DNA from 3 places in the Beijerinckia sp. 28-YEA-48 genome. Region 1 is predicted to be linked to each of the others. Evidence: riboswitches for the same ligand, from Rfam matches in the RefSeq annotation. Region 1 holds a riboswitch; each other region holds the start of a gene.
What was found. A riboswitch is a leader RNA that binds a small molecule or an ion and turns the genes downstream of it on or off. The one in region 1 is predicted to bind S-adenosylmethionine.
Positions count from the first base shown of each region.

Region 2: it holds a riboswitch for S-adenosylmethionine, as region 1 does, so the genes downstream of both, BLW50_RS19785 (aliphatic sulfonate ABC transporter substrate-binding protein) here and BLW50_RS18560 (O-succinylhomoserine sulfhydrylase) in region 1, are expected to answer to the same signal.
Region 3: it holds a riboswitch for S-adenosylmethionine, as region 1 does, so the genes downstream of both, metA (homoserine O-succinyltransferase) here and BLW50_RS18560 (O-succinylhomoserine sulfhydrylase) in region 1, are expected to answer to the same signal.

Region 1 covers NZ_FNSI01000001.1:3,968,407-3,978,809, forward strand. The annotation lists gene BLW50_RS18510 (lysylphosphatidylglycerol synthase transmembrane domain-containing protein) at 1-73, shown strand, start outside; gene BLW50_RS18515 (ATP-binding protein) at 269-1,318, shown strand; gene pstS (phosphate ABC transporter substrate-binding protein PstS) at 1,466-2,488, shown strand; gene pstC (phosphate ABC transporter permease subunit PstC) at 2,578-3,579, shown strand; gene pstA (phosphate ABC transporter permease PstA) at 3,583-4,428, shown strand; gene pstB (phosphate ABC transporter ATP-binding protein PstB) at 4,425-5,243, shown strand; gene phoU (phosphate signaling complex protein PhoU) at 5,265-5,987, shown strand; gene phoB (phosphate regulon transcriptional regulator PhoB) at 6,034-6,762, shown strand; gene BLW50_RS18550 (GcrA family cell cycle regulator) at 6,838-7,383, opposite strand; gene BLW50_RS18560 (O-succinylhomoserine sulfhydrylase) at 7,772-8,965, opposite strand; SAM riboswitch at 9,041-9,119, opposite strand; gene BLW50_RS18565 (2'-deoxycytidine 5'-triphosphate deaminase) at 9,174-10,265, shown strand; gene BLW50_RS18570 (Pr6Pr family membrane protein) at 10,323-10,403, opposite strand, start outside.
Region 2 covers NZ_FNSI01000001.1:4,215,504-4,225,906, forward strand. The annotation lists gene fahA (fumarylacetoacetase) at 1-854, shown strand, start outside; gene BLW50_RS19750 (hypothetical protein) at 944-1,891, shown strand; gene BLW50_RS19755 (MFS transporter) at 1,954-3,153, shown strand; gene BLW50_RS19760 (carbohydrate porin) at 3,366-5,378, shown strand; gene BLW50_RS19765 (DUF5996 family protein) at 5,386-6,333, opposite strand; gene BLW50_RS19770 (OsmC family protein) at 6,439-6,948, opposite strand; gene BLW50_RS19775 (ABC transporter ATP-binding protein) at 6,966-7,748, opposite strand; gene BLW50_RS19780 (ABC transporter permease) at 7,753-8,535, opposite strand; gene BLW50_RS19785 (aliphatic sulfonate ABC transporter substrate-binding protein) at 8,608-9,588, opposite strand; SAM riboswitch at 9,617-9,695, opposite strand; gene BLW50_RS19790 (bifunctional helix-turn-helix domain-containing protein/methylated-DNA--[protein]-cysteine S-methyltransferase) at 9,774-10,403, opposite strand, start outside.
Region 3 covers NZ_FNSI01000001.1:368,538-378,940, reverse strand. The annotation lists gene BLW50_RS01710 (glutathione binding-like protein) at 1-432, shown strand, start outside; gene BLW50_RS01705 (winged helix-turn-helix transcriptional regulator) at 476-877, opposite strand; gene BLW50_RS01700 (DoxX family protein) at 997-1,398, shown strand; gene BLW50_RS01695 (DoxX family protein) at 1,414-1,812, shown strand; gene BLW50_RS01690 (VOC family protein) at 2,086-2,508, opposite strand; SAM-I-IV-variant riboswitch at 2,711-2,815, shown strand; gene metA (homoserine O-succinyltransferase) at 2,859-3,782, shown strand; gene BLW50_RS01680 (hypothetical protein) at 3,827-4,294, shown strand; gene BLW50_RS01675 (hypothetical protein) at 4,444-5,223, shown strand; gene BLW50_RS30180 (hypothetical protein) at 5,384-5,758, shown strand; gene BLW50_RS01665 (NCS2 family permease) at 5,886-7,250, shown strand; gene add (adenosine deaminase) at 7,258-8,367, shown strand; gene BLW50_RS01655 (DUF3597 domain-containing protein) at 8,425-8,847, opposite strand; gene BLW50_RS01650 (GlsB/YeaQ/YmgE family stress response membrane protein) at 9,231-9,485, shown strand; gene BLW50_RS01645 (YidB family protein) at 9,612-10,130, shown strand; gene BLW50_RS01640 (autotransporter family protein) at 10,181-10,403, opposite strand, start outside.

The DNA.
Region 1 (10,403 bases):
CTTCGTGATCGGTCTGCTGATCTTCGGAGCCCATGAAGTGCGGGCGCGCCTGCGCCTCTCAGGCTCCACCTAAGGTTAATTGGTTTGACGCGTCTTCATGGCGCTCGACGATTCCGTCGAGCTGTGAAACGCTTTGGGGACCAATCGCGATCACGCTGACGCAAACCCGTCACGTAGCTGACATAGACAGCGCTGGACCGCTGGATCTTGCGAAGCGAAGCGCTTCGCTCTACGCCTCACCGCAGCGGCATGTAGCGACAGGACGGGCATGAACGACGCCAAAACCCACGCCGAAGCCGACCATAGCCAGATCGTCACCGCCCTCATCGGTGCCCTGCCTGACCCGGTTCTGGTGGCTGACCGCAATCGCCGCATCATCGCCACCAACGGCGGCGCTCGGATTTTATTCACCAATGCGACCGTCGGCAGCGCCCTGACGCTCAGCGTGCGGGCGCCCGACATTCTCGATGCGGTGCACCGCATCCTCGATGGCGGCGACCGCGAATGCGTGCTGTGGAACGAGCCAGTGCCGGTGGAGCGCCTGTTCGAGGTCTACGTTTCAGCCTTTACCTTCGAGGGCTATCGCGCCGCCGTCATCGAATTCCGCGACCTGACCGAAGCGCGCCGGGTCGAGCGCATGCGCGTCGACTTCATCGCCAACGCCAGCCACGAACTGCGCACGCCGCTCGCCTCCCTGCTCGGTTTCATTGAGACCCTGCAGGGGCCGGCCAAGGAAGATACCGCAGCGCGCGAGCAGTTTCTCGGCATCATGCGCGACCAGGCGCGGCGCATGACCCGGCTGGTCGACGACCTCTTGTCGCTGTCGCGCATCGAACAGAACGAACACGTGCGGCCGCAGACGCCGGTCGATCTGGTCGCCATCGTGCGCCATGTCATCGACACCCTGGCGCCGGTCGCCAATGACGGCGGCGTCGAGCTGATCGTCGACACGCCAAAGACCGCGATGGTCGCCGGCGATCGCGACGAGCTGATCCGCGTAGCGGAAAACCTGGTCGAGAACGCCATCAAATACGGCGCCGGTGGCGCCTCGCCGCAGCGGGTCTCCGTCTCAGTGACCGAAAGCAGCGGCATGACGACGTTCGAAGTGCGCGACAATGGCCCCGGCATTCCGCCCGAGCACCTGCCGCGACTGACCGAACGCTTTTACCGGGTCGATGCGCCGACCAGCCGGGCCAAAGGCGGCACGGGCCTGGGCTTGGCAATTGTCAAACATATCGTATCCCGCCATCGCGGCCGGCTGTCGGTTGAGAGCACCCTTGGGGCTGGCAGCACGTTTCGCGTTACCCTCAAGAAATAATCATTTCTATCAATGACATACTATGTCATAATAGTGTCTTCTAATTGTCGCAAAAAGCCTATGCGGGCGCGTTAAGGAACTGCCAGGCCGATGACGGATACCTCGTCATGGCCCTGGAAATCCAAAACCAAACCCAAGAGGCGTTTCATGTACCTCAACAAATTTCTTGGCCTCGCGCTGGTCGCGGGCCTGACTGGGGCGGCATCTGTCGCCAACGCCGCCGACATCACCGGCGCCGGCGCGACCTTCCCTTTCCCTATCTATTCGAAGTGGGCTGACGCCTACAAGAAAGAGACCGGCAACGGCTTGAACTATCAGTCGATCGGCTCGGGCGCCGGCATCAAGCAGATCCAGGCCAAGACCGTGACCTTCGGCGCCACCGACGCGCCGCTGAAGAAGGAAGACCTCGACAAGTCCGGTCTCGTTCAATGGCCGATGGTGATGGGCGCGATCGTTCCGGTTGTGAACCTCGACGGCATCAAGCCGGGCGAAATCGTCCTCGACGGCAAGACCCTGGCCAACATCTATCTCGGCACCGTCAAGACCTGGGACGACGCCGCGATCAAGCAGCTGAACCCGAAGGTCAACCTGCCGAGCACCGCGATCACCGTGGTCCGTCGTTCGGACGGCTCGGGCACGACCTTCAACTTCACCGACTATCTCGCCAAGGCGAGCTCGGATTGGCAGACGAAGATCGGTTCCGGCCAGGCGGTCGAATGGCCGGTTGGCGTTGGCGCCCGTGGCAATGACGGCGTCGCCGGCAACGTGGCCCAGACGAAGAACTCCATCGGCTATGTCGAATATGCCTATGCCAAGCAGAACAAGCTGACCTACACCGGCATGGTCAACAAGGCCGGCAAGCATGTTCAGCCGACGATCGAAGCCTTCCAGGCTGCCGCTGCCAATGCCGATTGGGCGCATTCGCCGGGCTATTACCAGATCCTGACCGACCAGCCGGGCGACAAGTCGTGGCCGATCACCGCCGCGACCTTCATCCTGATGTACAAGGACCCGGCCGATAAGGCGGCTTCTTCCGAAGCGCTGAAGTTCTTCAGCTGGTCCTATGACAAGGGCGGCAAGATGGCCGAAGAACTCGACTACATTCCGATGCCGACCTCGGTTGTCGGTCTCGTCAAGAAGACCTGGGCCGACGAAATCAAGGCCAAGTGAATTAACGCTGGCGGGGCGGGTGCAACCCGCCTCGTCTCTCATTGGGGACATCCGTTCAGGCGTGGCGGCAAAAGTAACAAGGGGCGTACATGACGGACATGGCGTTAGAACCAGCACGAACAGCGGCCGAACCTGCATTTGATCGCGCCCGCGCGCTCAGTGCATTCAAATTAGGTGACCAGACTTTCTACTGGCTGACACGCGTTTCCGCGCTGTTCGTCCTGCTTATTCTCGGCGGCATCATCGTGTCGCTCATCATCGGTGCCTGGCCGGCGATCCGCGCCTTTGGCCTCGATTTCCTCTTCACGCAGCGCTGGGCGCCTTCGCTCCAGCCGCAACCGATCCTCGGCGCCCTGGGACCGATCTACGGCACCATCGTCACCTCGCTGATCGCCATGGCCATCGCGGTGCCCGTCGGCCTGGGCATCGCCATCTTCCTCACCGAACTCTGCCCGCCGGTGCTGCGCCAGCCGATCGCCGTCGCGATCGAACTGCTCGCCGGCATCCCCTCGATCATCTACGGCATGTGGGGCTTCTTCGTGCTCGGCCCCTTCCTCGCCGACCATTTCGAACCGGCCATCGTCTCCGCCTTCGCCAATGTGCCGGTCCTCAACACGATCTTCCAGGGACCCGCTTCCAATCTCAGCCTGTTCAACGCCTCGCTGGTGCTGTCGATCATGATCCTGCCGTTCATCACGGCGATCTCGCGCGACGTGTTCGCCACGGTGCCGCCGGTGCTGAAGGAAGCTGCTTACGGCGTCGGCTGCACGACCTGGGAAGTGGTGCGCAACGTGGTGCTGCCTTACACCCGCGTCGGTGTCATCGGCGGCGTCATGCTGGCGCTGGGCCGCGCGCTCGGCGAGACGATGGCGGTGACTTTCATCATCGGCAATTCGTTCAAGATCACCGGGTCGATCTTCGCCCCGGGCACGACGATCTCCGCCGCCATCGCCAGTGAATTCGCCGAAAGCGACGGTCTGCACCAGTCGGCCCTGATCCTGCTCGGCCTGTTGCTCTTCGTCCTGACCTTCTGCGTGCTCACGGCCGCCCGGCTGATGCTGCGCCGCCTCGAACGCAAAGCGGGAGTGTGACCGATGAACTCGATCTACGCCTCTCGCCGCCGCTTCGACAAAGTCATCAAGACGCTGTGCTATGCCGCCGCCATCTTCGGCGTCGGCTGGCTGTGCCTCATCCTCTATACGCTGCTGGTCAATGGACTGGTCGGCCTGCATCCGCGTGTCTTCACGCAGATGACGCCGCCGCCGGGCGCCCAAGACGGCGGCCTGCTCAATGCCATCGTCGGCTCGCTCATCATGACGAGCATCGGCGTTGCCATCGGCACGCCGCTTGGCCTCCTCGCTGGTACGTGGCTCGCTGAATATGGCCGCTACTCGCGGCTCACCAATGTGATCCGCTTCGTCAACGACATCCTGCTGAGCGCGCCCTCGATCATCATCGGCCTGTTCATCTACGGGGCGATCGTTGTGCCGATGGGTGGCTTCTCGGGCCTCGCCGGTTCCATCGCCTTGGCGGTGATCGTCATCCCCGTGGTGGTACGCACCACCGAGGACATGCTGAACCTGGTGCCAAATCAGCTCCGGGAAGCGGCTTCGGCGCTCGGCATGCCGCGCGCCTATGTGATCACGCGGGTGTCCTATTCGGCAGCCCGCGCCGGCCTCATCACCGGCGTGCTGTTGGCCACCGCCCGCGTCGCCGGCGAGACCGCGCCGCTCCTGTTCACGGCCCTGAGCAACCAGTTCTGGAGCGTGAACCTGACGACGACCATGGCCAACCTGCCCGTCACCATCAACAACTTCGTCAACAACCCAGATCCGAACTGGAAGCAGCTCGCCTGGACCGGCGCCCTGCTGATCACCACCGCGGTTCTGACCCTGAACATTGTTGCCCGCATCCTGGGCGCCGAAAGGAAGCCGAAATGAGTGAGAGTGCCACCGTTCTCAAGCCTGTCGACACGAATCCGGTGAACCGTCCCGCCGCGTCCGACATCAAGCTTTCGATCCGTAACCTCAACTTCTATTACGGAACGACAAAAGCCCTGAAGAACATCAACCTTGACCTGGAGACCAACAAGGTCACGGCTTTCATCGGCCCGTCGGGCTGCGGCAAGTCCACACTGCTGCGCATCCTCAACCGGATGTACGATCTCTATCCGAACCAGCGCGCCGAGGGCGATGTTCTGCTCGACGGGCAGAACGTTCTCGATCCCAAGCTCGACATCAATCTGCTGCGCGCCCGTGTCGGCATGGTGTTCCAGAAGCCGACGCCGTTTCCGATGACGATCTATGACAACATCGCCTTCGGCATCAAACTCTATGAGAAACTGCCGAAGAGCGAGCTCGACGGCCGGGTCGAGGCGGCGCTGCGCGGCTCCGCTTTGTGGGAAGAAGTGAAGAACAAGCTCAATGCCAGCGGGCTCAGCCTTTCGGGCGGCCAGCAGCAGCGCCTGTGCATCGCCCGCACCGTGGCCATCCGCCCGGAAGTGATCCTGTTCGACGAGCCCTGCTCGGCGCTCGATCCGATTTCGACCGCCAAGATCGAAGAGCTGATCGACGAGCTGAAGTCGCGCTACACGATCGCCATCGTCACGCACAACATGCAGCAAGCGGCCCGCTGCTCCGACAAAACAGCATTCATGTATCTCGGCGATCTGATCGAGTTCGACGAAACCTCGAAGATCTTCATGTCGCCGGAACAGAAGCAGACGCAGGATTACATCACTGGCCGCTTCGGCTGAGACAGGATTCCGGAGATTATGATGACCACCGACCAACACACCGTAAAAGCCTATGACGAGGAGCTGCACTTCATCGGCAGCCGCCTCGCCGAAATGGGCGGGATCGCGGAGAAAATGCTTTATGACGCGATCGACGCGCTCTCGCGCCTCGATGCGGACCTGGCTCGCCGCACCATCGAACGCGACCCGAAGCTCGACGCCTTGCAGCGCGAGATCGAGGAGAAAGCCGTTCTCACTATCGCGCGGCGCCAGCCCATGGCTGTCGATCTGCGCGAACTCGTCGCCGCCATCCATATCGCTAGCGATCTGGAGCGTGTCGGCGATCTCTGCAAGAACATCGCCAAGCGGACAGCGAAGATTTCCGGCGATATGCGCGTGCCGCGCACGCTGGTCGGCCTCAAGCATATGGCCGATATCGCCGCCATCCAGCTGAAGAACGTTCTCGATGCCTATGCGCAAAAGAACGTGGCGCAGGCCGATGAAGTGTGGCGCCGCGATGCCGATGTCGATGCGCTGGAAGACTCCGTCTTCCGCGATCTTCTCACCTTCATGATGGAAGATCCGCGCAACATTTCGTTCTGCACCCATCTGCTGTTCTGTTCGAAGAACATCGAACGGATCGGCGATCACGCGACGAATATCGCAGAGACCGTGCATTACCTCGTCACCGGCGAACCGCTGCCGGTGGAGCGGCCCAAGGGTGGATCATCGGGCCTTGAACCTCAAGCAGCGGCAGCAAAGTAGAGGCTGATCCATGCAGACTTTCACGAATGAATCGAAACCCGTGTCAGTGAGTGACAGGCGTCCACGCAACGAGGCGACGGCCCCGCGCATCCTCATCGTTGAGGATGAGCCAGCCATCGCGCTGCTGCTTGCCTACAATCTGGAGGCGGCTGGATTCACCGTGGAGCGGATTGAACGGGGCGACGAGGCGGAAATCCGCCTCGCCGAAGAAGTGCCCGACCTTCTGATCCTCGACTGGATGCTTCCGGGGGTCTCGGGCCTCGAAATCTGCCGCAGGCTGCGGGCGCGCGAGATCACCAAGGGCCTACCGGTGATCATGCTCACCGCCCGTGGCGAGGAGCAGGAACGGATACGCGGCCTTTCGGTCGGCGCCGACGACTATGTGGTCAAGCCGTTCTCGGTGCCCGAGCTGATGGCGCGGGTGCATGCCTTGTTGCGTCGCTCGCGGCCGGAACGCATCGCCACCAAGCTGCAGCGCGGACCGATCGAGCTCGATCGCGAAACACGGCGCGTCCATCGCAACGGCCGCGAATTGCATCTGGGTCCGACCGAATTCCGGCTGCTTGAACATCTGATGGAAAAGCCCGGCCGCGTCTTCTCGCGCGCGCAATTGCTCGATGCCGTCTGGGGCCTGTCGATCGACATCGACGAGCGCACGGTCGACGTGCATATCGGCCGCCTGCGCAAGGCGATCAGCCGCGGGCGCGAGCGCGATCCGCTGCGCACCGTGCGCGGCGCCGGTTATTCCTTCGACGAAACCTTCGAGCGGGAATAGTCGGCCAGCACATTCGAAAAGAAAAAGGCGTGTGATTGAATCACACGCCTTTAAATTTTTCAGGCCGTCAGTTTCTCAGGAAGGCCGCATCAACATCTGCGGGTTCTTGGAACGATCGCGACGGCGATCCTGCGCCGGCTGATAGGCCATGCGCGAATGATAGGGGCAATAGGTCGCGCCGGGATCGGACTTGCCGCCGCAATAGCGGAATTCCGACGTCGCCGGATCGCCCAGCGGCCAGCGACACATGGACTCCTTGAGCTCCATGATCGTCACGCGCTCGGACATCGGCAGCACGACTTCCTCAATCGTCTTCAGCACCGGCGCTTCATAAGCGCGCGGGGCGAAGGCCAATGCGGTATTACCACGCACCATTCCACCACCCATCGAACTCGATCTCTGAACCGCCGCAGGCCGATGGACACGCGGCTGCGAAACGCGCGGGCGCGCCACCGTCGTGGACGGCGCTTTGACGCGACCGGACAATCCCAGCCGATGCACTTTGCCGATCACGGCATTACGCGTGATGCCGTTGCCGATCTCGGCGGCAATCTGACTTGCGCTATGACCATCCGACCAAAGTTTACGGAGCGTCTCAACGCGCTCATCGGTCCAGGACATTCTCTTCTCCTAAATCCGTTGCCGTGAATCCGTCTGGTTCGCCCCCCGGTTGAGCCGGTGAGCGATTGACGCATGTCACGCTTGCTGAAAGGTCCGCCGCACGAAATGTCGTAGTAGACAGCCCGGAATCTACACTAGCCGTAGAATCGCGCGCAAGAGTCCGGCTTCAATGTTCATGTGGGTGAAATCCGTTTTCCCCAAGCCCTTCGAGGTTTTCGAGCATCCCCGCGCCAGCGGCGGCGGCATCAACTCCATGCAAACATTGGATTTGCCGACGCGGGATAGAAAGCGCTGGGGCACGCGGACAAGCGCATACTTATCCACTGCCTTCACGCTCGGCGGGACCCTAAACCGCAACTGTGGCGGGTTTTTGTATGGGGTTACCGCCTCAAACGGCGTCAACGCCGGTCTGGAAATCCTCGATGATGTCTTCGATGTCTTCGAGGCCGATGGACAGGCGCAGCATGCCTTCACCGATCCCCATCGCCTCACGATCAGCTTGCGGCAGACGCTGATGCGTGGTCGTTGCCGGGTGCGTCACGATGCTCTTGGCGTCGCCAAGATTGTTGGAGATCTTGATGATGGAAAAGGCATTGGCCATGCGGAAGGCCGCTTCCTTGCCGCCCTTCACGTCCACCACCACCACGGTGCCGCCACCCGACATCTGGCGCATGGCCAGTTCGTGCTGCGGATGGTCCTTGCGCGAGGGGTAAAGCACGTAATTGATGGCGCTCTGCTCGGCGAGGAAGTCGGCGACGCGCTCGGCGTTGCGCATCTGCTGGGTAACGCGCAGCGGCAGGGTTTCGAGCGATTTCAGCATCACCCAGGCGTTGAACGGCGACATGGCCGGGCCGGTCTGACGCAGGAAATTGTGAATGTGCGCCTGGATGAAGGCTTCCGAGGCGAGAATGCAACCGCCGAGCACCCGGCCCTGGCCATCGACATGCTTGGTGGCTGAATAGACAACGCAATCGGCGCCAAGTTGCAGCGGGCTCTGCAGAATGGGTGTGGCGAACACATTGTCGACGACGAGCGTGGCACCGGCATCATGGGCGATCTTGGCCACGGCGGTGATGTCGATGACCTCGAGCTGCGGGTTGGTCGGGCTCTCGAGGAAGAAGGTCTTGGTGTTGGGGCGGACAGCGGCGCGCCATTGCGCGAGATCGGTGCCGTCCACCAAGGTACAGGCGACGCCGAAACGCGGCATCAGATCCTCGACGACGTAGCGGCAGGAGCCAAACAGCGCCTTGGCGGCGACGATATGGTCGCCCGCCTTCAGCTGACCGACGATGGCGGCTGTGACGGCCGCCATGCCCGTGGCGGTGGCGCGGGCTGATTCAGCGCCTTCCAGCAGGGCCATACGCTGCTCGAACATGGCGACGGTCGGATTGGAGAAGCGCGAATACATGAAACCGGGCTCGTCGCCCTTGAAGCGCCGTTCGGCACTTTCCATGCTCTCGTAGGCATAGCCCTGGGTCAGGAACATGGCTTCGGACATTTCGCCGAACTGCGAGCGCAGGGTGCCACCATGAACCAGGCGGGTGGCGGGGCGCAGATCGCGCAGCGACTTGTTCTTGCTCATCTTCTTTTCTCCACGCCCAGAGCGGACCGCCGCCCAAAACAAAACCCGGCCCATTCGAGCCGGGCGCACAGAATTTGGAGTGCGGACACGACCCCTTAGCCCCTTATTTTACGTGGCGGCAAGCCGGTCGGCCCAAATGACCACGATACTTGTGGTCTAGCGCAGTGGCCGACTTGGCGTCAACCGAGCCATCGGCTAGGCCAAGGGCATGAGCCAGAACCGCGGCATTTTGCCAGCCCACGAGATCGAGGCCCTGCATGGCGCGGGTGCCATCCGCACCGCCGCCCCTTTCGCGGCCGGACAGGTGCAACCAGCGAGCCTGGATTTACGGCTTGGCAGCCGGGCCTGGCGCATGCGCGCCAGCTTCCTGCCGGGGCCGGAGCGGCCGGTCAGCGAGCGGATCGCCACGCTCGCCCTGCATGAAATCGACCTGACCCAAGGCGCGGTGCTGGAGACGGGCTGCGTCTATATCGCCGAGCTGATGGAAGGCTTGGCGCTGCCGGCCGATATCGCCGCTTCCGCCAATCCGAAGAGCTCTACCGGCCGGATCGACGTGTTCACCCGCGTCATCGCTGATCGGGCCCATGAATTCGACCAGATCGAACCGGGCTACAGCGGCAAGCTCTATGCCGAGATTTCGCCGCGCACCTTCCCCGTGCTGGTGCGCAGCGGCTCACGCCTGTCGCAGATCCGCTTCCGGCGCGGCCAGGCGCGGCTCGACGACCAGGGCCATCTGGAGCTGCACCGGCGCGAAAAACTGGTGACCTCGGCCGAACCGTCGATCTCGGGCGGCGTCGCCGTGTCGGTTGATCTGGCGGGCTTTGACGGCTCCACGCTCATCGGCTACCGCGCCAAACGGCACACCGGGCTGATCGATGTCGACAAGCCGGCCGCCCATACCATGCTCGACTTCTGGGAGCCCATTCACCGGCACGGCCGCGCCGATCTGGTGCTCGACCCCGGCGAATTCTACATTCTGGCCTCCAAGGAAGCGGTGCGCGTACCGCCCGACCACGCCGCCGAGATGACGCCCTTCGATCCGTTGGTCGGCGAATTCCGCGTGCACTATGCAGGCTTCTTCGATCCGGGCTTTGGCGCCGCGGAAGCTGGTGGCGAAGGGGCACGCGCCGTGCTCGAAGTGCGCTCGCACGACGTGCCGTTCATTCTCGAAGACGGCCAGATCGTCGGACGGTTGGTCTATGAAAAGATGACCGAAACACCGCGCACGCTCTATGGCGCCGACCTGAAATCAAACTATCAGGCGCAAGGCCTCAAGCTGTCGAAACACTTCAAGGCGTAGCGCTTTTGTTCTGACGCATTTTCTTCACGCGAACCGGCACCACTTCGCTTGAAAATGCTATCGGCTCTGGCTCAACCGTCGGTCGAGCCACAACATCACGTAACCGCCGATGACAAAACCCAATGCCATCAGCACGGC
Region 2 (10,403 bases), 250 kb from region 1:
CCAATGTCGGCACCATGTTCCGTGGCAAGGACAATGCTTTGCAGGAGAACTGGCTGCACATTCCCATCGGCTACAACGGCCGCGCCAGCACGGTTGTCGTCAGCGGCACGCCGGTGATCCGGCCGCAAGGCCAGCTCAAGGCGCCAGGCGACAGCATGCCGACCTTCGGGCCGAGCAAGCGTCTCGATATCGAATTGGAAATGGGGGCCATCGTCGGGCGCAGCACCGAGATGGGCCACATCATGGATGTGGACGAGGCGCAATATTCGATCTTCGGCTTCGCCCTGTTCAACGATTGGAGCGCGCGCGACATCCAACAGTGGGAATATGTGCCGCTCGGCCCGTTCCAAGGCAAAGCCTTCGCCTCGACGCTCGGCGCCTGGATCGTGACGAAGGAAGCGCTGGAGCCCTTCGCCATTCATGGCCCGAAACAGGATCCAGAGCCCCTGCCCTATCTGCGCCAGGACAAGCCCCACAACTACGACATCCACCTCGAAGTGGAACTGAAGCCCGCCAATGCGACGCGCGGCACGGTGATCAGCGTCTCCAACTTCAAGTATATGTATTGGTCGAGCGCGCAGCAGCTGGCGCATCATTCGTCGTCGGGCTGCGCCATGTCGGTGGGAGACCTGATCGGCTCCGGCACGATCAGCGGGCCGGACAAAGGCAGCTACGGCTCCATGCTGGAATTGTCCTGGGGCGGCAAGGAACCGATCGAACTGGTCGAAGGCGGCACGCGGACCTTCCTCGAGGACGGCGACACCATCACTCTGCGCGGCTATGCTCAGGGCGAGGGCTATCGCATCGGCTTCGGCGAGGCCTCGGGCCAGATCCTACCCGCCAAGATCAAATAGGCGACGACTCGCATCAAAAATCAGAATGCCTTAACGTCGGCCGCCTAGTTATAACTTAGGCGGCCGATTAGCCGTTGCCTGGACCCTTTATGCGCCCTCTTGCCCTCGTCTTCGCTCTTTTGTCCGCCGGAACGCTGCCGGCCGCGGCACAATTGCAATTGCCGGGAGCGGTCGGCGGCTCAACACCGGTTGGCGGCTCCGGCGCGACAGCGCCGGGCGGGCCGCGCAGCGGCGGTGGTGAAGGCCCGCACAATGCATCACCGGTGGCCGTCCGCGCGCCCTCCGAGGACACCATCATCAACCGATCGCTGCGGCTCAACGGCCGGCAAGGACAGATGGTGTTCGAGCGTAGGGACGGCGTCCTGACCTTGAAAACCTTCGTCATCGCCGGCGAACAGATGTCGCGGCGCGGCGAAGCCTGCCAGGTCGAAGTCGCTGGCGGCCCATTCTCGGCGCAGCGCTCGGGCCGGTCCGATGGCCTGCACCGCTACGAAGTTTCGATCGAAAGCTGCCCGTTCACCTTCGACGTGATGGATGGCGCCCTTCAGGTCAATGTCGGCGAGGCCACGTCCAGCTCACCGCTGGGTGGCGTCTGCGAATTCAAACAGGCGGATTGCCGGGGCTATGTCGCCGGCGTCTGGGGACCGGCGGGCAATTCGATTGGGCCAAACGAAACCCGTGAAATCGAAAAGATCCGCAGCAGAGCCGAGAGCAATGCGCGTAGCAATTTCCGCGCCCTGATCGCCGCGCAGGGGCGCGACAAGGCGATGGTGAAAGCCGTCGCCGCCGAACAGGCCGGCTTCTCGTCACGCCGCGCCGAGCGCTGCGCCGACTATGACCGCGAGGAGGTGCACGGCTTCTGCGCCTCGCGCGTGACCGAAGCCTGGGCCGTCACGCTGCGGGCCAAGCTCAATCCGGCGACCTTCCAGCGGGACGATGAGTCCGGCGAGAAACGGGCGCCGACGCGGCCACGGCCGAAACGCGCCGCCGCACCGCCGCCTGGCGAACAAGCGCCGGCCGAGCCTGCCATCAGGTAAGAAGCATCACCTGACAGATCCGCGCATTTCGCGATGCAGATGCGGTGAAAGGATATGGGAGCGTGATCGAGGAAACGTCGCCGGCAGAACTGCGCAGGCGCACATCCACCTCGATCTTGCTGGGCGGCACGCAAATGCTGGCCTGGGGCTCAAGCTATTACCTGCCCGCGATCATCGCCGCGCCGGTGGCGCGCGATCTCGGATTGCCCCAGCCTTGGTTCTTCGGCGCCTTTTCCGTCGCGCTTCTGGTCTCCGCCCTGCTCAGCCCGGCCGCCGGGCGCTGGGTCGACCGGCACGGCGGCTTTGGCATTCTGTGTTTCTCCAACGTGGTGTTTGCCGCCGGCCTGCTGCTGCTCGCCAGCGCCCACGGCCCGATCATGCTGTTCCTCGCCTGGGCCATTCTCGGCGTCGGCATCACCATCGGTCTCTACGAAACCACGTTCGCGGCGCTCGCCGGCGTCTATGGCCTGGCGGCGCGTGGACCGATCACCATGGTGAGCGTGCTGGGCGGCTTGGCCAGTACGGTGAGCTGGCCAGCCACCGCCTGGATAGAGGCGCACTACGGCTGGCGCACTGCCTGCCTTGTCTGGGCCGTTCTCCATATGACGGTCGGACTGGGCTTGCATCTCCTGTTCGCGCCGCGCGGCGTGCGCAATACCCCGCCTGACAGTACGTCAGACACGGTCGGACAGAGTGCGGCAGCACCGAAATTGACCGAACGGCGCATGGCTCTGCTCGCCTTCATCTTCGCGGCAGTCTGGTTCATCACTACGGCGATGGCCTCGCATTTGCCGGGCCTGTTGCAGATCGCCGGTGTCTCGGCGACCGCGGCGATAATCGCCTCGGCCCTCGTCGGGCCGGCCCAGGTGTTCGCCCGCCTGATGGAATATGGCTTCGCCCGCCATCTGCATCCGATGTTCTCGGCCCGCATCGCCGCGCTCGGTCATCCCCTTGCCGCCGTCGTTCTCCTGGCCTTGGGGCCGATCGCCGCCATCCCCTGCGCCATGCTGCACGGTTTCGGTAATGGCATTCTAACGACGGCGAAAGGCACGCTGCCGCTGGCGATCTTCGGATCGCATCACTATGGCTTCCGCCAGGGCCTCCTGAGCATTCCGGCGCGCCTGACCCAGGCCTTGGCGCCGCTCGCCTTCGGCTTCATGATCGAAATGTGGGGGCTTTCGGCGTTGATCGTTTCGACCGTACTCAGCCTTCTGATCCTCGCCGCATTGCTCGTACTCCGCACGGACGAAACGACACACTGAGCCTGTCCTATACTCTCGTATAGGGGCACCACCCTTAAAGACACTGTCTTGCGTCGCCTCCCGCTGGTACCTGACCGACATCGGTCGGGGGCTCCGTCCGCCAGCGAAATTAATCGGTCGCGACGCCTGCATCCCTTTTGGTGGTGTCTGGGCGTGCAGAGTGTATCTTAGGCTACACTCTGTGTATTATGGTACAAATACGTCTGGGTTTTATGATGACTTGCCAGCCTGTTCAGCCTCTCCGTCCCTCTGTCCAGAGCGCGTCCCGCCATCGCCGCATCGGCGCAGGCATTTCTCTGCTGCTCGCCATCACGCCTGTATCCGTAGCTCATGCGGCGGATATCGAGGTAAAGCCTGTGAAAAAGGCGGCGCCCGCACCCGCGCGCTGGAATGGATTCTATATCGGCGGCCACTTCGGCTATGGCGGCGGCAGCCTAGGCAAGAACGTCAACGCCATTCCCAACCAGGCCGTCATCGGACCACCGACCGTCACCGGCTTAGTCGGCGGTTTGCAGGCCGGCTACAACTTTCAGCTTCCCAGCAATTGGGTTGCCGGCGTGGAAGCCGACGTGACCTTCCCGAGCCCGTCGGACGTACCGCGCACCAAGCCGACCTTGTTCAATACGACGCTCGACGCGATGGGCACGCTGCGTGGCCGCCTCGGCTATGCCTTCGGCCCGTTCCTGCCCTATGTGACGGGCGGATTGGCTTATGGCCGCTCCAAGCTTGATATCCTCACGCCCGGCGGCGATCTGATCTCCGCCAATCATCTCTGGCATGTCGGCTGGACGGCCGGCGCCGGCATCGAAATGGCGCTCAACGGCCCGTGGAGCGCAAGGCTCGAATATAGCTATACGGATCTTGGACCCCGCACCTATCGCATTGGCGGCGTGGCGTTCCCGACCGTCCGGCCGCAAGTGCAGACGGTGAAGTTCGGCCTCAACTATCAATTCGGTGACGGCAGCACGCCGCCAACCGAAGTCTCGCCAGACTGGAATGTCCACGGCCAGACCACGTTCATCATGCAAGCCTATCCGCGCATCCGTTCGGCTTACGCAGGCCAGAACAGCCTTCCCGCCGTGGGTCAAGGCCGCGAGACCTGGACCGCCAGCGCCTTTCTCGGCCTGCGTTTGTGGAACGGTGGCGAATTCTATTTCAATCCGGAACTCGCCCAGGGGTTTGGTTTGAACTCCACCCTCGGCATCGCCGGCTTCCCCAATGGCGAAGCGCAGAAGGGCGGCGCTGTCTATGCGAAGATTCGTCCGCAGCGCTATTACCTGCGCCAGACCTTCGGCCTTGGTGGCGAACAGGAAGAGGTCGAAGATGGCCCGCTGCAACTGGCCGGCAAGCGCGACATCGATCGCATCACCGTCATCGTCGGTCGTTTCGCCGTCGGCGATTTCTTCGACGGCAACAGCTATGCCAAGGACCCACGCGCCGACTTCATGAACTGGGCGATGTGGTCATCGGGCGCATACGATTTCCCCGCCGATTTGCCCGGCATGACCCGAGGCGCGGTGGTCGAGTTGAATCGCAAGGACTGGGCCGTGCGCGCCGGGTTCTTTCAAGTGCCGCAAGGACCCAATAGCGACGACCTCATCTTCAAGGGCGGCGCTGGCGGCGTCGTCGAATTCGAGGGGCGCTACAGCCTGTACGATAAGCCCGGCAAGCTGCGCCTCGGCACCTTCCTGACGCGCGGGCGCACGGCCGACTACAATCAGGCCATCGATATCGCGGCGCTCAATCCGGCGTTCAACATCAACGATGTCGCGGCGAACACACGCCGCAACCGCGACAAATACGGCGTCTATGCCAATCTCGAACAGGCGATCACCGATGACGTCGGCTTCTTCGCCCGCGCCAGCTGGAACGACGGACGCTCGGAAATCCTGTCCTTCACCGACATCGACCGCAGCGTCTCAGCCGGCTTCTCGATCAAGGGCGCCTCCTGGGGGCGCCCCAATGACACGATCGGCATCGGCGGCGCCATCAATGGCCTATCAAAGGCGCATCAGAACTTCCTCGCCGCCGGCGGCTATGGCCTGTTGATCGGCGATGGCCGTCTCAACTACGGCACCGAGAAGATTCTTGAGACCTTCTATTCGGTGAAGGTGAACAAGTGGGCGACCGTGACGTTCGACTATCAGTTCATCTCGAACCCCGCTTACAACACGGCACGCGGACCCGCTTCCGTGTTTTCGATGCGCGCCCACGCGGAGTTTTAAACGAGGCCTACAAGGCGCGCGGATGACCGGGACGGCCGAGACTGCACTCCAAGGCCGCGCGATCCCATTTGCCGAGATCAGCCGCTGCATCATAGGTGCTGCGCAGGAACGCCATGAGCGCGGCCTGCGGATCGCCGGCGGTGCGCACTGCGTCATAGGGTAGGATGAACTCGCCGAGGTCTTTCGAGAAGAAGGCCTCGCGTGGTTCCACGGAAGCCGCGCCAAAGCCCGCGGGCGCCGGATAGGCATAGGAATAGAAAGCCGGATAATCGATAGGACCGCCGCCCGGCCAAAAGCCAGCACTCGACACTTCATGCGAATAGGCTTCGCGTGTGACCGCGTCGGACAGATAGGGCACGCCACCAGGATGCGGCGGCGCCTTCCGGCCAGAGAAGCGCGTCACCGCCAGGTCGAAACTACCCCAAAAGAAATGCACCGGGCTGACCTTGCCGATGAAGCTGGTGCGGAAACGGGCAAGTACCTCCTGCGTCGACAACAAGATGCGCCAGAAGCGATGCGCATAATCGCGATCGTAGGCGGCGTGAATGCGATCCTGATCGAAGGGAATGCAATCGGCCAACTCGCACGGCATGGTGCGAATATCCATGGCGAGCCCGAGCTCGGAGAAGGCGACCTCGACCTCTTCGTAAAATTCCGCGACCGATTTTGGCGCCAGCATGATCTGACGGCTATGGCCGTCGCTCGTGCGCACCCATAGTAGATGATCGATGAAATCGAAGTCGATCTGAAATTCGCGCGGACCAGGAATGGGCGACGTCGTCAAACCGCGCGCCGTCACATAAAGCGGCACATGCCAGGAGTGGTTCTGCCATGGCGTATACGCCAGGCGGATCTTGCCGATGACCTGGCTCCACAAATGCAGCGTTTCGCAACTGCTCTTCCAGGCGGCATAGGGTAGCTCGGGCCAGTGTTCTGCATTGGCGGCAAGCGACATATCGCTCTCCTTCCGTTCCCGAAGGAAGCCCGCATAATAGCGGGCCCGCGCACTCTGACAGGAGGCGCGGTCACCATCAAGACCAGGACCAGACCTGTGAGGCGTTCAGGCGCGCGCGACGTTGAGCGTCAGTTTCGGCGGCTTGCTCAGGGTCTGGAAGATGACGCAATAGCGCTCGGTGAGCTTGATCAGGGCGTCGATCTTGTCTTGCGGTGCATCGGTGTCGAGATCGAACGACAGTCTGATCTCACGGAAACCAACTGGCGCATCCTTGGCAACGCCGAGCGTGCCGCGAAAATCGAGATCGCCTTCGGCCTTAACCACGCCAGCCTTCAGAGGGATCTCCAGCGCGGTGGCGACCGCCTTCAAGGTGACGCCGGCGCAGGCGACGAGCGCCTCGAGCAGCATGTCGCCTGAACACAGTTCAGCGCCGGAGCCGCCGGTGGCCGGATGCAGGCCAACGACCGCTAAGGCGCGGCCGGTCTCGACCTTACACGCGATCTTCGATTCATCGATCGAGCCTTGCGCCTTCAGCGTGATCAAAGCTGTGTCGGGCGCGTCCTTATACCTGTCTTTGTAGGGCGCCTGCATGGCGCGGAGCGAGGCGGAATCCATGAATGAGCTCCCTAAAATTACCAGGATGCACCCGACGGTGCGGGCATATGCGTTGGTGTGGCATGAAGACTTGCGAGTGAGCCGTCAAGCGCGGCCAGAATGGCGCGCTTGGCCTCGGCAAAATCGTGCGACAGACGATCGCGCGGGCGCGGCGGGTTGATGGCGATATCTTTGAACACCCGGCCAGGACGCGGCTGCATGACGATGGCGCGATCGGCCAGGGCGGCCGCCTCTTCGACGTCGTGGGTGACGAGCAGCAGGGTCGGCCGATGCGCTTCCCACAAGGCCAGCAGATGATCTTGTAGGGACGCACGCGTCAGCGCATCGAGCGCCGAGAAGGGCTCGTCCATGAGTAGCACTTTCGGACGCGCTACCAGCGCACGCACGATAGCAACGCGCTGGGCCTGGCCGCCGGACAGTTCGCGCGGCCAGCGCGGGCCATAGCCGGCTAGGCCGACGCGCAGCAGCGCTTCATCAACGCGCGCATCGCGTTGTGCCTTGGGTAGATGTTCGATGCCGAAGGCGATGTTCTGCGCCACGGTCAGCCAAGGCAGCAGCCGCGGCTCTTGAAAGACGATGCCAACATCGGGATGCGGCGCGACGATGATATCGCCATCGACGGCGACACGACCGCCGCTCGCCTGTTCGAGACCGCTTGCCAAGCGTAGCAATGTGGTCTTGCCGCAGCCAGAGCCGCCGACCAAAGCGACGATCTCGCCGGGCGCAACGCCCATGGTGACATCGGACAAAGCCTGCGTGCCGTTGGCGTAGATTTTGGAGAGGCGATCGAGGGTGAGCATGCGCTTACACCGTCCTCGCGAAGGAATCCTGCCAGGTCAGCAGTGGTTTCGCCGCTAACACGAGCAACCAATCGAGCACTTTGCCGAGCACGGCGAAGCAGAGAATGGCGGCTAGAATCTGTGCTGGCTTACCGAGCTGCTGGCCATCGACGAGCAGATAGCCGAGCCCTTCGGACGCGCCCATGATCTCGGCAGCAACCACGAACATAAAGCCCAGGCCGAGGCCTGAACGCAGCGCCACGATATAGTCAGGCAGGATGGCTGGCAGCAGAATGCGGCGCGCCAATTGCCAGCGCGACAGACGAAAGGCACGGCCGACCTCGACGATCTTGCGATCGACGTTGGCGATGGCGCCCATGACGCCGAGATAGACCGGAAAGAACACGCCGAGCGCGATCAGCGCGATCTTGGAACTCTCGAAAATGCCGAGCCACAGAATGAACAACGGCACCCAGGCGAGCGAAGGAATGGCGCGCAGCGCCTGCAAGGTCGGATCGAGAAAACGCCTGATGGTAGCGGACGAACCGGTCAGAGCGCCCAGCAGGGTTCCCGCCGCCGCGCCAAGGCCGAATCCAAGCGCGACGCGCAGCAAAGTGGCGGTGACATGAATGGCGAGTTCGCCGCTCGCCGCCAATTCCCAGAGCGCGGAGAAGACGCGGCTCGGCGGTGGTAGCAGACGTGCTTCGAAAATGCCGAAACGCGCGGCGATCTCATAGAGAACCGCCGCGCCGACAGGGAGAACGAGACCAAACAGCCAGCGCGGGCTCGGCACCAATGTGCGTTCCACCGGCGCCGACTCGATCTTTTCAAGCGCTCCTGCTTCGCTCAAAGCCAGCACTCCTCCCCCGAATTTTAACCCCTATTGTCCCTTCGGCGCAAAGCTGGTGTCGACCAGGGAGGCGACAGCGGCCTTCACATCGACATCGGGCTTGATGACGCCGGCCTTCTGCAACGCGAGGCCCGCTTCCTGGATCGTCTCGGCGACCTTGCCATCAATGGCGGCGTTGGTGAGATCGGTCCGCTCAAGCTGTTTGGCGATCACGGCTTCCGACAGTTTGGTCTCGGCCACGAGCAACTTGGTCAGTTCGACCTTGTTCTGCAACGCCCACTGGCGCGCTTCCTCATAGACTTGATTGACGCGGCGCACGATGCCGGGGTGCTGCTTGGCGAACTCCTCGCGGGTGTTGAGCACACCCCAGGTGTTGGCGGCGGCATTGCGATAGAACAGTTTCGCGCCGTCTTCGACTTCCGCTTGAGCCATGATGGGATCGAGACCCGCCCACGCATCGACATCCTTGCGGATGAGTGCGGTCTTGCCATCGGGATGCTGCAACAGCACGAGGCGCACGTCCTTTTCCGTCAGCCCGGCGCTGTCGAGCGCACGCACCAGGAAGATGTGCGGATCAGTGCCGCGCGTCACCGCGACCGACTTGCCCTTGAGGTCGGCGATCCTGGTGATGCCGGTGTCGGGCCTGGTGACCAAAGCCGTCCATTCGGGCCGTGAATAGAGGCCGATCGACTTGATGGGATTGCCGTTGATCTTGCCGATCAGAGCGGCCGCGCCGGCGGTCGAACCAAAATCGAGCGAACCGGCGTTGAGAAATTCAAGCGCCTTATTGGAGCCGGCGGAGAAGACCCAGCGGATGGCGATGCCATCGGCGGCGAATTCCTTCTCCAGCAGTTTCTTTTCTTTCAGCACCAGGGAGAGCGGGCTGTAGGTCGCCCAATCGACACGAATCTCCTTGAGCTGCTGCGCAAAGGCCGGCGCGGCCAGCGTCAAAAGAGCCGCGGCCGACAAAACGAGACGACGGGAAAGCTTGGTCGGTGAAAGTGTGGTCATGGCGGTCCTCACAATTGCGCGGACGCGTCCATCAGACCGACCGGCGCTTTAGCTGCATTTTTAACCGCGCCCGCAAGCTGCAAGCTCAAATCGGCGCGTGGATGTTTTATGAGACGAAACGTTCGTTATGTCAAACAAGACATCCAGATATCGGAATAGAATATTTTCACTTATATATTTTGTTCTTATACGATGGAGCCCGCCTGGCCGGCTTCCCAGCCGATGATCGCCCGCTTGCGCGCCAGGCCCCAATGATAACCGGTGAGCGCCCCGCTCGAGCCGAGGACACGGTGGCAAGGCACGACGAAGGAGATCGGATTGCGCCCGACCGCCGCACCGACCGCCCGCGCCGCCTTCGGCTTCTCGAGATGACGGGCGATCGAGCCATAGGTGGTGGCCCGACCGAGTGGGATGCGCAGGAGGGTTTCCCACACCCGCACTTCGAAATCCGTGCCGATCAAGACCACCCGCAGCGGCCGGTCGGCCCGCCATTCAGTGGGATCGAAGGCGCGGCGGACATAAGCGGCGGCCGCCGCATCGTCACGCACATAGGTGGCATTGGGCCAGCGGCGCTGCATGTCGGCGAGTGCGCCCTCGCGGCCGCCCGACGGCTTGCCGTCGGTCCCGGCCGTGCCGGGCCCCGCTTTCTGGTCGACCCAGCCCAGACCCGCCAGACCACGCGGGGTGAACACGGCCAGGGCCTCGCCAAACGGCGAGGTGTGGAAGCCAAAGGTCAGCACCAGCCCCTCGCCACGGGATTTGTATTCGCCAGGCGACATCGCCTCGTGGGTGACGAACAGATCGTGCAGGCGGCC
Region 3 (10,403 bases), 3.6 Mb from region 1:
GTGCCGGCGCTGGCGCTCGACGACGGCGCGCTTCTGACTGAGAATGTCGCGGTGCTCGACTATATCGCCCAGCAGGCTCCGGCGCTGGGGCTCGAAGGGCCGCTCGGCCGGACGCGGCTTCTGGAAATGCTCGCCTTCATCAGCAGCGAGGTTCACAAGAGCTTCAAGCCCTTCTTCCGGAACGGGAGCGACGAAGAGAAAGCCCAGGCCAGTGAGATCATCAACCGCCGCGCCAAATATATCGTCGACAATATGAAGGGAAACTATCTGTTCGGCGACAAGCTGAGCGTTGCGGATTGCTACCTGTTCATCATCACCCTCTGGGCTGAGAAGGTTGGCGTGCAACTACCAGAAGCGCTGCAAGCTTTCCGCGACCGAATGAAGGCGCGTCCCGCCGTTCAAGCGGTCTTCAAGAGCGAAGGTCTGGCGTAAACAGCTGGCAGTGACCGATATGTAACTGCCCCTGTTGAAGTCTTCATACCCGCTCTTCGCGCGGCGCGTCCGTCGTGACGCGCCGTTCCGGCGCGATCCGCGCCAGATGCGTCTCGCCCCACGCATATAGAGCATGCATCACCTGGCCGAGACTGCGCCCGTGTTCAGTCAAAGCATATTCGACACGCGGTGGCACTTCCGGAAAGACCGTCCGGCTGATGATCCCCTCGCCCTCCAGCTCGCGCAGCTGCACCGTCAGCATGTGCTGACTGACGCCTGGAATGGCGCGGCGCATTTCGTTAAAACGACAGGTGCGACGGAACAATTGCCAGAGAATGAGCATCTTCCACTTGCCGTCGAGAACGGCGAGCGTCGCGGCAATTTCAGGCGGAGGCTCACGGAGACACTCGGCCTGAGCACATTCCGGGGTAGTCACCTTTTCCATACTACACCATATTTTCCATACTACAGCAGAAAATCCATCCTACTTGTAAATCCAGACTAACATCGACATTTCGGCTGGCAGTTTCAACCCCAGAGAAAACAAGTGCCAGGGGTGTCGTCATGTCCGTCTCGGCTATCACCACCAAATCCGTCTATCGATATCGCTGGAAAACCATTGGATTCTGGGCACTTGGTATCGCCCTCGCTCTCCTTTTCGTGGGCGCCGGCGTGGCCAAGCTCTACGGCACCGCTGATATGGTGCAATTGTTCGCCACCATCGGCATCGGCCAATGGCTGCGCTATTTCACCGGAGCGATGGAAATCGTCATCGGATTGACGCTGCTGTATCCGGCGACCGTCGGCCTTGGCGCCCTGCTCGGCGCCATCACCATGGCCTTCGCGACCCTCGCCAACGTATCCATCGGCCATGACCCCATCCATTCGACGGTGATCGCCATTGCCTTCCTCGCTATCGCCTGGGAGAGGCGCAGCCAGCTCGTCGCGCTGGCGGACGGCGTCTGAGTGGGGACAGCAGTCATGTCATTGCCTGTCGCCGCCCCGGCGCCTGCCGGCCGCTGGAAAACGATCTCGCTGCGATTTCTTGAACTCGCACTCGCCCTCTGGCTCGTCAGCGACGGGCTCGCCAAGCTCTATGGCGCCGGTCAGTCCGTGCAGATCTTCGATATAATCGGCGCCGGACAATGGTTCCGCGTCGTGACCGGGCTCCTCGAACTCACGGCAGCAGGACTGCTCGTCACACGCGGAATGGCAGCTTTCGGCGCCATCCTTGCTGCGGCCATCATGATCGGCGCCACATCCGCCAATCTTCTAGTTCTCGATCACGACGCCCTTCATGCGCTCGTCCCAGCGCTGATCTTTCTCATCCTCGCCTGGATCAAACGCGGCGAGTTGTTCTCGGCTTTCACTCACGCCTGACTGTGAACACGATGCCCCATGAGCATGGAGCAAAACAATGAACGAGGGGCAGACCGCATTGATGTTCGCACGCGAACACACTGCCTCAACTTGACGAGTTGGTTGCGCATGTTGGTTGATACGCCGCCGTCCCGTTAGATCCGATGCCGCTTCCAAATTGTCCATCTGGAAGCTCCCCGCCAGGCAATCGCTCTAACACGTATCGGCTATCGACAGAACGTTTCGCGACCTGGCAGGTGAGTGGCTGAAAGGCCGCTCACCTGCCGCTTCTTCTCAGATGCCGAAGGTTACATGCCCTTGCGCATCAATCGTCCAGGCCGGATTGAACGCGATCTCCCAGGCATGATCGTCGGGATCAGCCACATAGCCGCGAAAGCCGCCATGGGGCGGAGCATCGGCGGGGCAGATGATACGCCCCCCGGCCAGCGCCAACCGGTCCATGGTCGCCAGCACCGCTGCCTCGCTCCCCACATTATGAGCCAATGAATAAGCACCAGCCGCTGTCGCCAACGACCGGCCCATATCAGCTTCAAGAGAGGGTTTGAGGAAACAGCCCAGTACGAGACCATTCATCTGATAGAAGACGATCTCTTGGTTCTCGAAGACCGGCGACCAACCGAAACCTTCGCCGTAGAAACGCTTCGAGCGCGCCAGATCGGCGACGCCAAGCGTAATGATCGAAATCTGCTGTTGCATACCCAAGTCCTTTCATGCGCCGGCGCCCCATGCACCAGCGGAAAAGTCTCGGGGCTCAACGCCGAAGCGACGGCCAGGACCCACTTGCGTGGGGATCGGGCTAACCGCACCGATCTCTCCTTTTTCGACCGTCGCCTTTTACTGAAACACAGCCCGCCCTGCAACGGCAGTTGAAATCACCCCGACGATCCGTCTAAAATAGCGGCCGCATCAAGAGTTGGGGCGAGCCCAACGCCAACCTGCTGACCGAGCAAGGTGGCCTCTCTGAAGGGAGGATGTGGCCGAACCGGCAATCAAACGGATCAAGCCACCGCGTCTGTCTCGCCCTGGAGTGAAGGACCTACGCGGTAATGCCGATCAAAATTCCCGATGACTTGCCTGCCTATGACACATTGAACGCCGAGGGCGTTATGGTCATGCGTGAGACAGATGCGGTGCGCCAGGACATCCGTCCGATGCGCATCGGGCTGCTCAATCTAATGCCCAACAAGATCCGCACCGAAACGCAGATCGCCCGCCTCCTGGCGGCAACGCCCCTGCAGGTGGAACTCACCTTGGTGCGGATGACCGATCATATCGCCCGCAACACGCCAGCCGATCACATGCGCGCCTTCTATCGCCCGTGGAGTGAAATGCAGTCCGACCGTTTTGATGGCTTTCTGATTACCGGTGCCCCGGTGGAGCGGATGCCCTTTGAAGAAGTCGGCTATTGGGAAGAGTTACAGCTCGTCCTCGACTGGACGCAGACCCACGTGCATCGCACTTTCACCATCTGCTGGGGCGCCCAGGCGGCCGTTCACCATTTCCATGGCATGCCCAAACACGCGCTGTCGCAGAAGGCTTTCGGCGTCTACAGGCAGCGGAACTTGATCCCGTCTTCTCCCTTCATGCGTGGCTTCTCCGACGATTTCTCCGTGCCAGTGTCGCGCTGGACCGAAACGCGCAGCGCCGATATCCCACTTGGCAGTGGCCTCACGGTTTTGGCAGACAGCGAAGAGACCGGCCTGTGCCTGCTCGACGATCCGCAGCGCCGCACCCTGCATATGTTCAACCACGTCGAATATGACTCGGTCTCACTGGCCGAGGAATATGCACGTGACATCGAAAACGGCATGCAATTGCCGAGCAATTATTTTCCAGATAACGACCCGCAGAGCCAACCCAAGAACCGCTGGCGCAGCCATGCCCATCTGCTGTTTGGCAACTGGATCAATGAAATCTACCAAACAACGCCTTTCGATGTCGCTCGCATCGGCAGCGCGTCATATTTCTGACATCCAGATCGCGATCCAATGCCCCTTTTCGACAGGGAAATCGCATGGCGCTTCTGTTCAACGACCAGCTGATGGCGGACTATCACCAGTTCTATCTGGCGGACGCCGCCATCGCGCTAGATATGCCGACGGACTATAGCGAGACCACCCTGAGGGCACGCATGCTCATCGGCAACGGCATGCTGATCGCCATGACGGAGCGCAACATGCCTGTCCCGGTGCGTGTGGAATCACATGACATCCCGCCAATCATCGACATCGCAGCAGCCGACCACGTTGTCATCGGCAGTCTGCATACGTCCGGAGAAATCGTTCTTGCCGGCCTGACCGACCATCTCCCCACCGCGCCACGTTTACAGGTCCCGCCCGGCGACTTGCGCGTGATGGTTGTCTCCACTGGTCTTGGCACTCTCAGCACCGATGGCCTCACCGGCGACGATCGCTATACGCTCCATTTATGGCCGGGGCCGGTTCAAGATGTCACGGTCCTACGCCAATGGGACGTGCGTTGAAGCAACAAATATTACCCCGACGTATTTTATCGGTACCGACTGTTCTATCTCCGGTTCGCCTAACAGTAAGGCGGAACTTCGCCAGCCCGCCTGCGTTCTAACATCGACGTCCTCCTGACATTGCTCATGCCGGGTTGCCGATGTTTATGATGAAACGATCTTTGTTGCTCAGCCACAGCTTTTCGGGGTGCCTTCTGGCGGTGTTTCTCGTCTGCTCGCCCGCAGGAGCTGCCGCCCCGCCGGATGCGGCACAGAAGACCGATGCGCTCTATGAAAAATTCGAGCAGTTGATCAAAACCCGCCGCGCCGAAGGAGGCATGCCTAGGCTCGAAACGCCCTCCGACGCCGAACTGCTCAATGCCTTCTGGAACCCAGCGATTATCGGGCAAGCCCCTTATGGCGCCGCCGACAGCGAGGCTCTGGTGGCCATTTTAGCGCGGCAGCGCAGCATCCTCGGCGCTTATGTTTTCTTCACGCGGGATAACTCGGAACGCGCGAAACTCGCTGAAAATATCATCACTTTTCAGAACGAAATCGTCCGTGCCCAGATCGTCCAATTGAAGATCGTCGGCGCCCTGGCAGCCGTCGCCACCGATATCAGCATGCTGATTCAGGATCGGCAGATGGACGACGTCAAACGCTTCGGCGTTTCCTCGTTCAAGGTCGGCTACGCACCGTTTCTGATGAACGTTAATGAGATTATTGCCATGCCGCACCTCCAGGCCGCCAATCGTTCAGCGCTCGCCAAAACCCTGGCGGAAAATATGCCGTTGATCGCGCCGGCCCTGTCCCAGAGCGACCGCCTCAGGATCGCCACCCAGCTCAAAACGTCTCAAGTCTTGCTGCCTCCTGCCGACCGCCCGGAAATCGACAGTGCGATCGAGCAGTTTCTTTCCCAGCCTTGCACCGGCGTTTGCGCCATGCGCTGAGGTGCGCGCATTTAAATCAATCTATACTTGATATTTAGATTGACCGATATCAAGCTATAATTAATATCCGTAAGTCGCGAATCTGGCGCGACAGGCGGAGAATGAAATGGCTCCAAGGCAGGAACGGGATGCAGCGGAACCTCTCGCCCTAGATGCTACGATGTCTGCCCCTACCTTACCCAAGCGCGACCTCGAACGATTTATCTTTGTCATCCAGGCCGACCGCCTCGGCCATATCAGTGTCACCGAATTCGACTGCCACGCCACCCAAGCGGAAATCGCCCAGGCACTCTGTGACAGCGACCTGCCAGATTGCCCTGTGTTACATGTGTTGGAAGGCCATATCGGTGACCTGCTGCGCGACGTCACCGAGGACGTGGCCCGCGAAATCGAACGGATGGCCGAACGTGCCGTGAAGGATCGCTGGAGAATTCAGAATTGCGCCGCCCAATTGCTACGCCGTTTCGATCTGTTCGACCTGAACGAACACCATGACACGATCGAGTACCTCAACGAACCACTACCCGTCGGCTGAGCATTCTTCAGGATAGATCGGACTACGAATCCTCACAGACAGGCTCCCAAGACCGCCCGATATGCCCTCCCCGCTTGCGCTTACCCTCGATCCGCCCACAATAGTGGTGCTCATCGGAGAAGCTGCGATGTCATCTTCGGAAACCGTCGTCGTCGATACGCCCCCGCCTGAAACATCGCGAGGCTGGCTCGATCGATATTTCTCCCTGAGCGCGCGTCAGTCGAACCTGCGCACCGAAACCCTGGCCGGCATCACGTCTTTCTTGGCCGCCGCCTATCTGCTGATTGTCATTCCCTCCCTGCTTTCGACAGGTGGGATGGACCGCGCCGCAGCGACAACAGCAACAATGATCGTCTTCGTGTTCGGCTGCATCCTCATGGGGCTCTACGCCAACCTGCCGTTTATCGTCGGCCCCGGCATTGGCGGTTCGGCTATCCTGGGCGTCACGCTCGCCGCCACCGAACATGTGCCCTGGCAGACCGGGCTGGGCATCGCCTGCATCTCGGGCGTGCTTTTCCTGATCCTCACATTAGCTGGCGCGCGCGGCCTCATCGTCCAGCTCATTCCCACCCAGATCAAGCTCGGCCTCGGCGCCTCAATCGGCCTGTTCATCGCCATGTTGGGGTTTCGCAACGCTGGCATCGTCGTCGCCAACGCCCAAACCAATGCCTTGGCGCTCGGCGATTTTTCCAAACCCGGCACAATTCTAGCCCTGATCGGCCTCGCCGCCTCCGTGACCCTGCAAGCCATGAAAATACCCGGGGCCATTCTTTGGGCCATATTGATCGCCGCCCTCGCCGGCGTACCACTCGGCGTCACGAAAGTGCCCAATGCCTTCATCACCTGGCCGCATGATTTCATGCCGGTGGCTTTCCAGGTCGATATTTGGGGAGCACTCACCCTATCAGCCATCCCCTATCTCTTCGCCTTCTTCGCCTCCGAATTCTTCTCCACCATGGGCACGACCCTGGCGATCGGCGGCAAGGCTGGCTTGCTCGATGAACACGGCGACCTCCCCGACATCAATCGCCCTTTCCTGGTCGACTCCATTGCCGCGACGCTCGGCCCTTGGATGGGAATTCCAGCCATGACGGCACTGGTGGAATCGGCTGCCGGCGTAGAGGTGGGAGGCCGCACCGGGCTCTCGTCCATCGCTGCGGCCGTCATGTTCGCCCTGATGCTTCTGTTCGTCCCCATCGCTTTGGCCATTCCGAAGGAAGCGACGGCGCCGGCTCTGGTGCTCATCGGTCTCTCCATGTTCAGCACCATCAGGCTTACGCATTTCGACGATTTTACCGACTCTCTGCCGGTGCTGCTGATGGTCCTGCTGACCTTGATGTCGAACAGTTTCGGCACCGGCATCGCCGGCGGCATTCTCTGCTACGTATTGGTGAAACTGCTGGCCGGCCGCTGGCGCGAAGTGCACTGGGGCCTTGTCATCCTAGCGATTCCGCTTGGCATCTATTTCTGGACCGTCGTCAAACCGCATTGAGTGAAACATGAACAGTCCCGGCAACGTTCCGCCCTCCCGCACCGGCATCGTCATCACCGATGCTCATCGCGCCTTCTTCAAGGCCATCCCCAAGGTCGAGCTGCATTGCCATCTCCTCGGCGCGGTGCGGCGCGATACATTTTTTGAACTCGCCAAGCGCAAGCCCATACCGATCACCGACGAGGAGATGGAAGCTTTTTATACCCGTGGCGAGAAGCCCATCGGCGTGCTGCGCGTCTTACGCGCCCTCGACGAATATATCCTGACCAAAGCCGACGATCTGCATCGGCTGGCCTATGAATATCTTGAGGATGTTGCCGACCATAACGTGCGTCACGCGGAATTCTTCTGGAACCCCACGGGTACAGTGCGCGTCTCTCATATTCCCTATGCCGACGCGCAACGAGCCATCGTCACCGCCATCGAGGATGCACACAAAGACTTCGGCATCACCGCAAAGCTCATTCCCAGTATCGATCGCGAGGCAGACCCGGAAGAGGCCGTCGTTTTCGTCGAATGGATGAAGCAAAATCGCTCGGACCATGTGGCCGGCATCGGGATCGACTATCGCGAAAACGATCGTCCGCCCGAACTCTTCTGGAAAGCCTATCGCGAAGCTCGCGTTGCGGGTTTTCGCACGACAGCCCACGCCGGTGAATTCGGCATGCCTTGGCGCAATGTCGAAACGGCGGTCGATCTTCTAGAAGTCGATCGCATCGATCATGGTTATACGGCCGTCGACAATCTTGATTTCGCCGCGCGCTGCGCCGCACGCGGCCTCGTATTCACGGTCGTACCGACCAATTCCTACTACATGCGCACCCTACCGCCTGAACAATGGGCCGAACTCCATCCGATCCGACGCATGCCGCAGCTCGGCCTCAAGATTCATCCCAATACTGATGACCCCACCCTTCATAAGGTGAACCCAAGCGAAGCTTGGGAACTGATGTTTAGCCACTTCGGCTTCGCTATCGACGATCTCAAAAACTTCATGCTCAACGGCATCGACGGCGCCTGGATCGATGAAGAAACCAAACAACAATGGCGCAGGGATTGGCCGGCGGAATTTGATGTTCTGGCGCAGGCATTACCAACGCGCCCGTTGGAGGCTTGAACGAAAACAGCCGGCGTTCGCAAACGCCGGCTGCTATTATAGCTGTGCTGCGAAAGACTATTTCAGGCTATCGGGCACGACACCGCCGGAGGCCGCCAGCTTTTCCATGACCTGCTTGTGCAGCCACAGGTTCATTTCAGCGGAACCGTCGAGTGCGCCTTTATAGCCAAGTTCCTCAGCCAGCTCCTTGCGCGAAGCAAGGCTGGAGTCGAGGTTGAGCAGCTTCATCAGGTCGACGATAGACTGCTTCCAATTGTAGTTCGAATGGCCAGAGCTATCCGCGATCTTGGCGATCAACGCTTGGACCTGGTCGAGTGTCATCGGCGCCGCTGCGGTAGCAGCACCAGCGGCAGCACCACCAGCTTGAGCAACGGTCGCGCCAGCAGGCGCGCCGCCTGCCGCAGCCGGGTTGGCCGGAGCTTCGTCCGCCTTGGCGGGAGATCCGAAAATGGCGGAAGCGATACGGCTGAAGATACCCATGTCTTTGACTCCTTAAAAGGCAGTGCATCATCGCAAGCGCCACGAGCGGCGGCAAGGGACGATAGGATTATCTCGCGGCCAGATCAATAATACGCACAGGCATGATCGACAAATCCAGCCATACGATCAGTAAATCTCGTGACAAAGGCAAAACAAACCTATGACGAAAGTCATATGTCACCCTGATTCATCCGCGTCGGAACCATAATAACCATCCAGCGTTGTTTCCGGCTTGTCCGATCGTCTCTCTTGTCATGTCGCCATTACGACCGCATTCTAAGAATCCGAGGTCAGCCCACTATCGCACGTAGCTTGGGCGTGCCACCTTGCCGATCGGCGCACCCGCCGCATTCGGGTGACAAAAGGATAAAGGGAGTCTCCGCATGGGCATTATCTGGACCATCATCATCGGCTTCGTTGCCGGCGTGATCGCGAAGTTCATCGTCCCCGGCCCCAATGACCCGCAAGGCTTCATCCTAACAACCATTCTGGGTATCGTCGGCGCCTTTGCCGCCACCTTTCTCGGCCAAGCAATGGGCTTTTATCAGGCTGGCCAGGGTGCTGGCCTCATCGGCGCGATCGTCGGCGCGATTATTGTGCTCGTCTTGTGGGGCATGGTCGCTGGCCGACGGGCCTGACACGGTCATAGAAATGTCGCGTAGCAGCGACATGCCAGTAAGCGATGCGCCAAAGGATAGATCACCGCATGTGACAGGCGCAATTGTAAGCACAGTAGACAGAGTACGTAGACAAGGAGTTTAACGATGGCCTCCCGTGGTTTCCCTTCCCTCACCGCTCTGCTCGGCCTGCTGGCCGTAGCTGGCTACCAGAACCGCGACAAGATCGCGGAGATCATCAATAACTTCGGCAAGGGCGGAGCGCCGGGTCAGATCCCGGGCCAACAGCCGCAAAGCCTACCGCCAGGGCAAACCGCAAGCGCCCCCGGCCAGCCGTCCGCTGGTCCCCTGTCCGGTCTCGACAAATTGCTGGCCGGCGTTGGCGGCGCCGCGGGCGCAGGTGGTCTCCTCTCCGGCGGGCTCGGCGAACTGATCGAGCAATTCAAGAACAATGGTCAAGGCAAGGTCGCTGACTCCTGGGTTGGCACCGGCCAGAACGAAGAGATTTCGCCGCCCAATCTGCAAAGCGTATTAGGCCCCGAAATCACCAAAGCCATCGCTCAGGCGACGGGCATGTCGGAGCAAGAAATTCTGCAGCGCCTGTCGACTGTTCTGCCGTCGGCGGTCGATCAATATACCCCCGGCGGTCGCCTGCCTCAGTCTTGAACAGCGAATGAGTTTGAAAGCGAAGGGCGACGGCAACGCCGCCCTTTTCTTTACCAGCTGACGCGCAAGCCCAGCGTACCGCCGTAGCTACGACGATAGGTACCGCCGCCACCGCCCCGATAATCGGCGGTCGCAAAGGCACTGACCATCTTGTTCATGCGCAGCACAAATCCACCGCCGACTTCCGCCGATGTCCCACCACGCCGAGTCGGTATCGCGTCAATTCCATCGAACACCAGCAGATCCGTGCCGCGGAAATCATGGCGCAAGCCG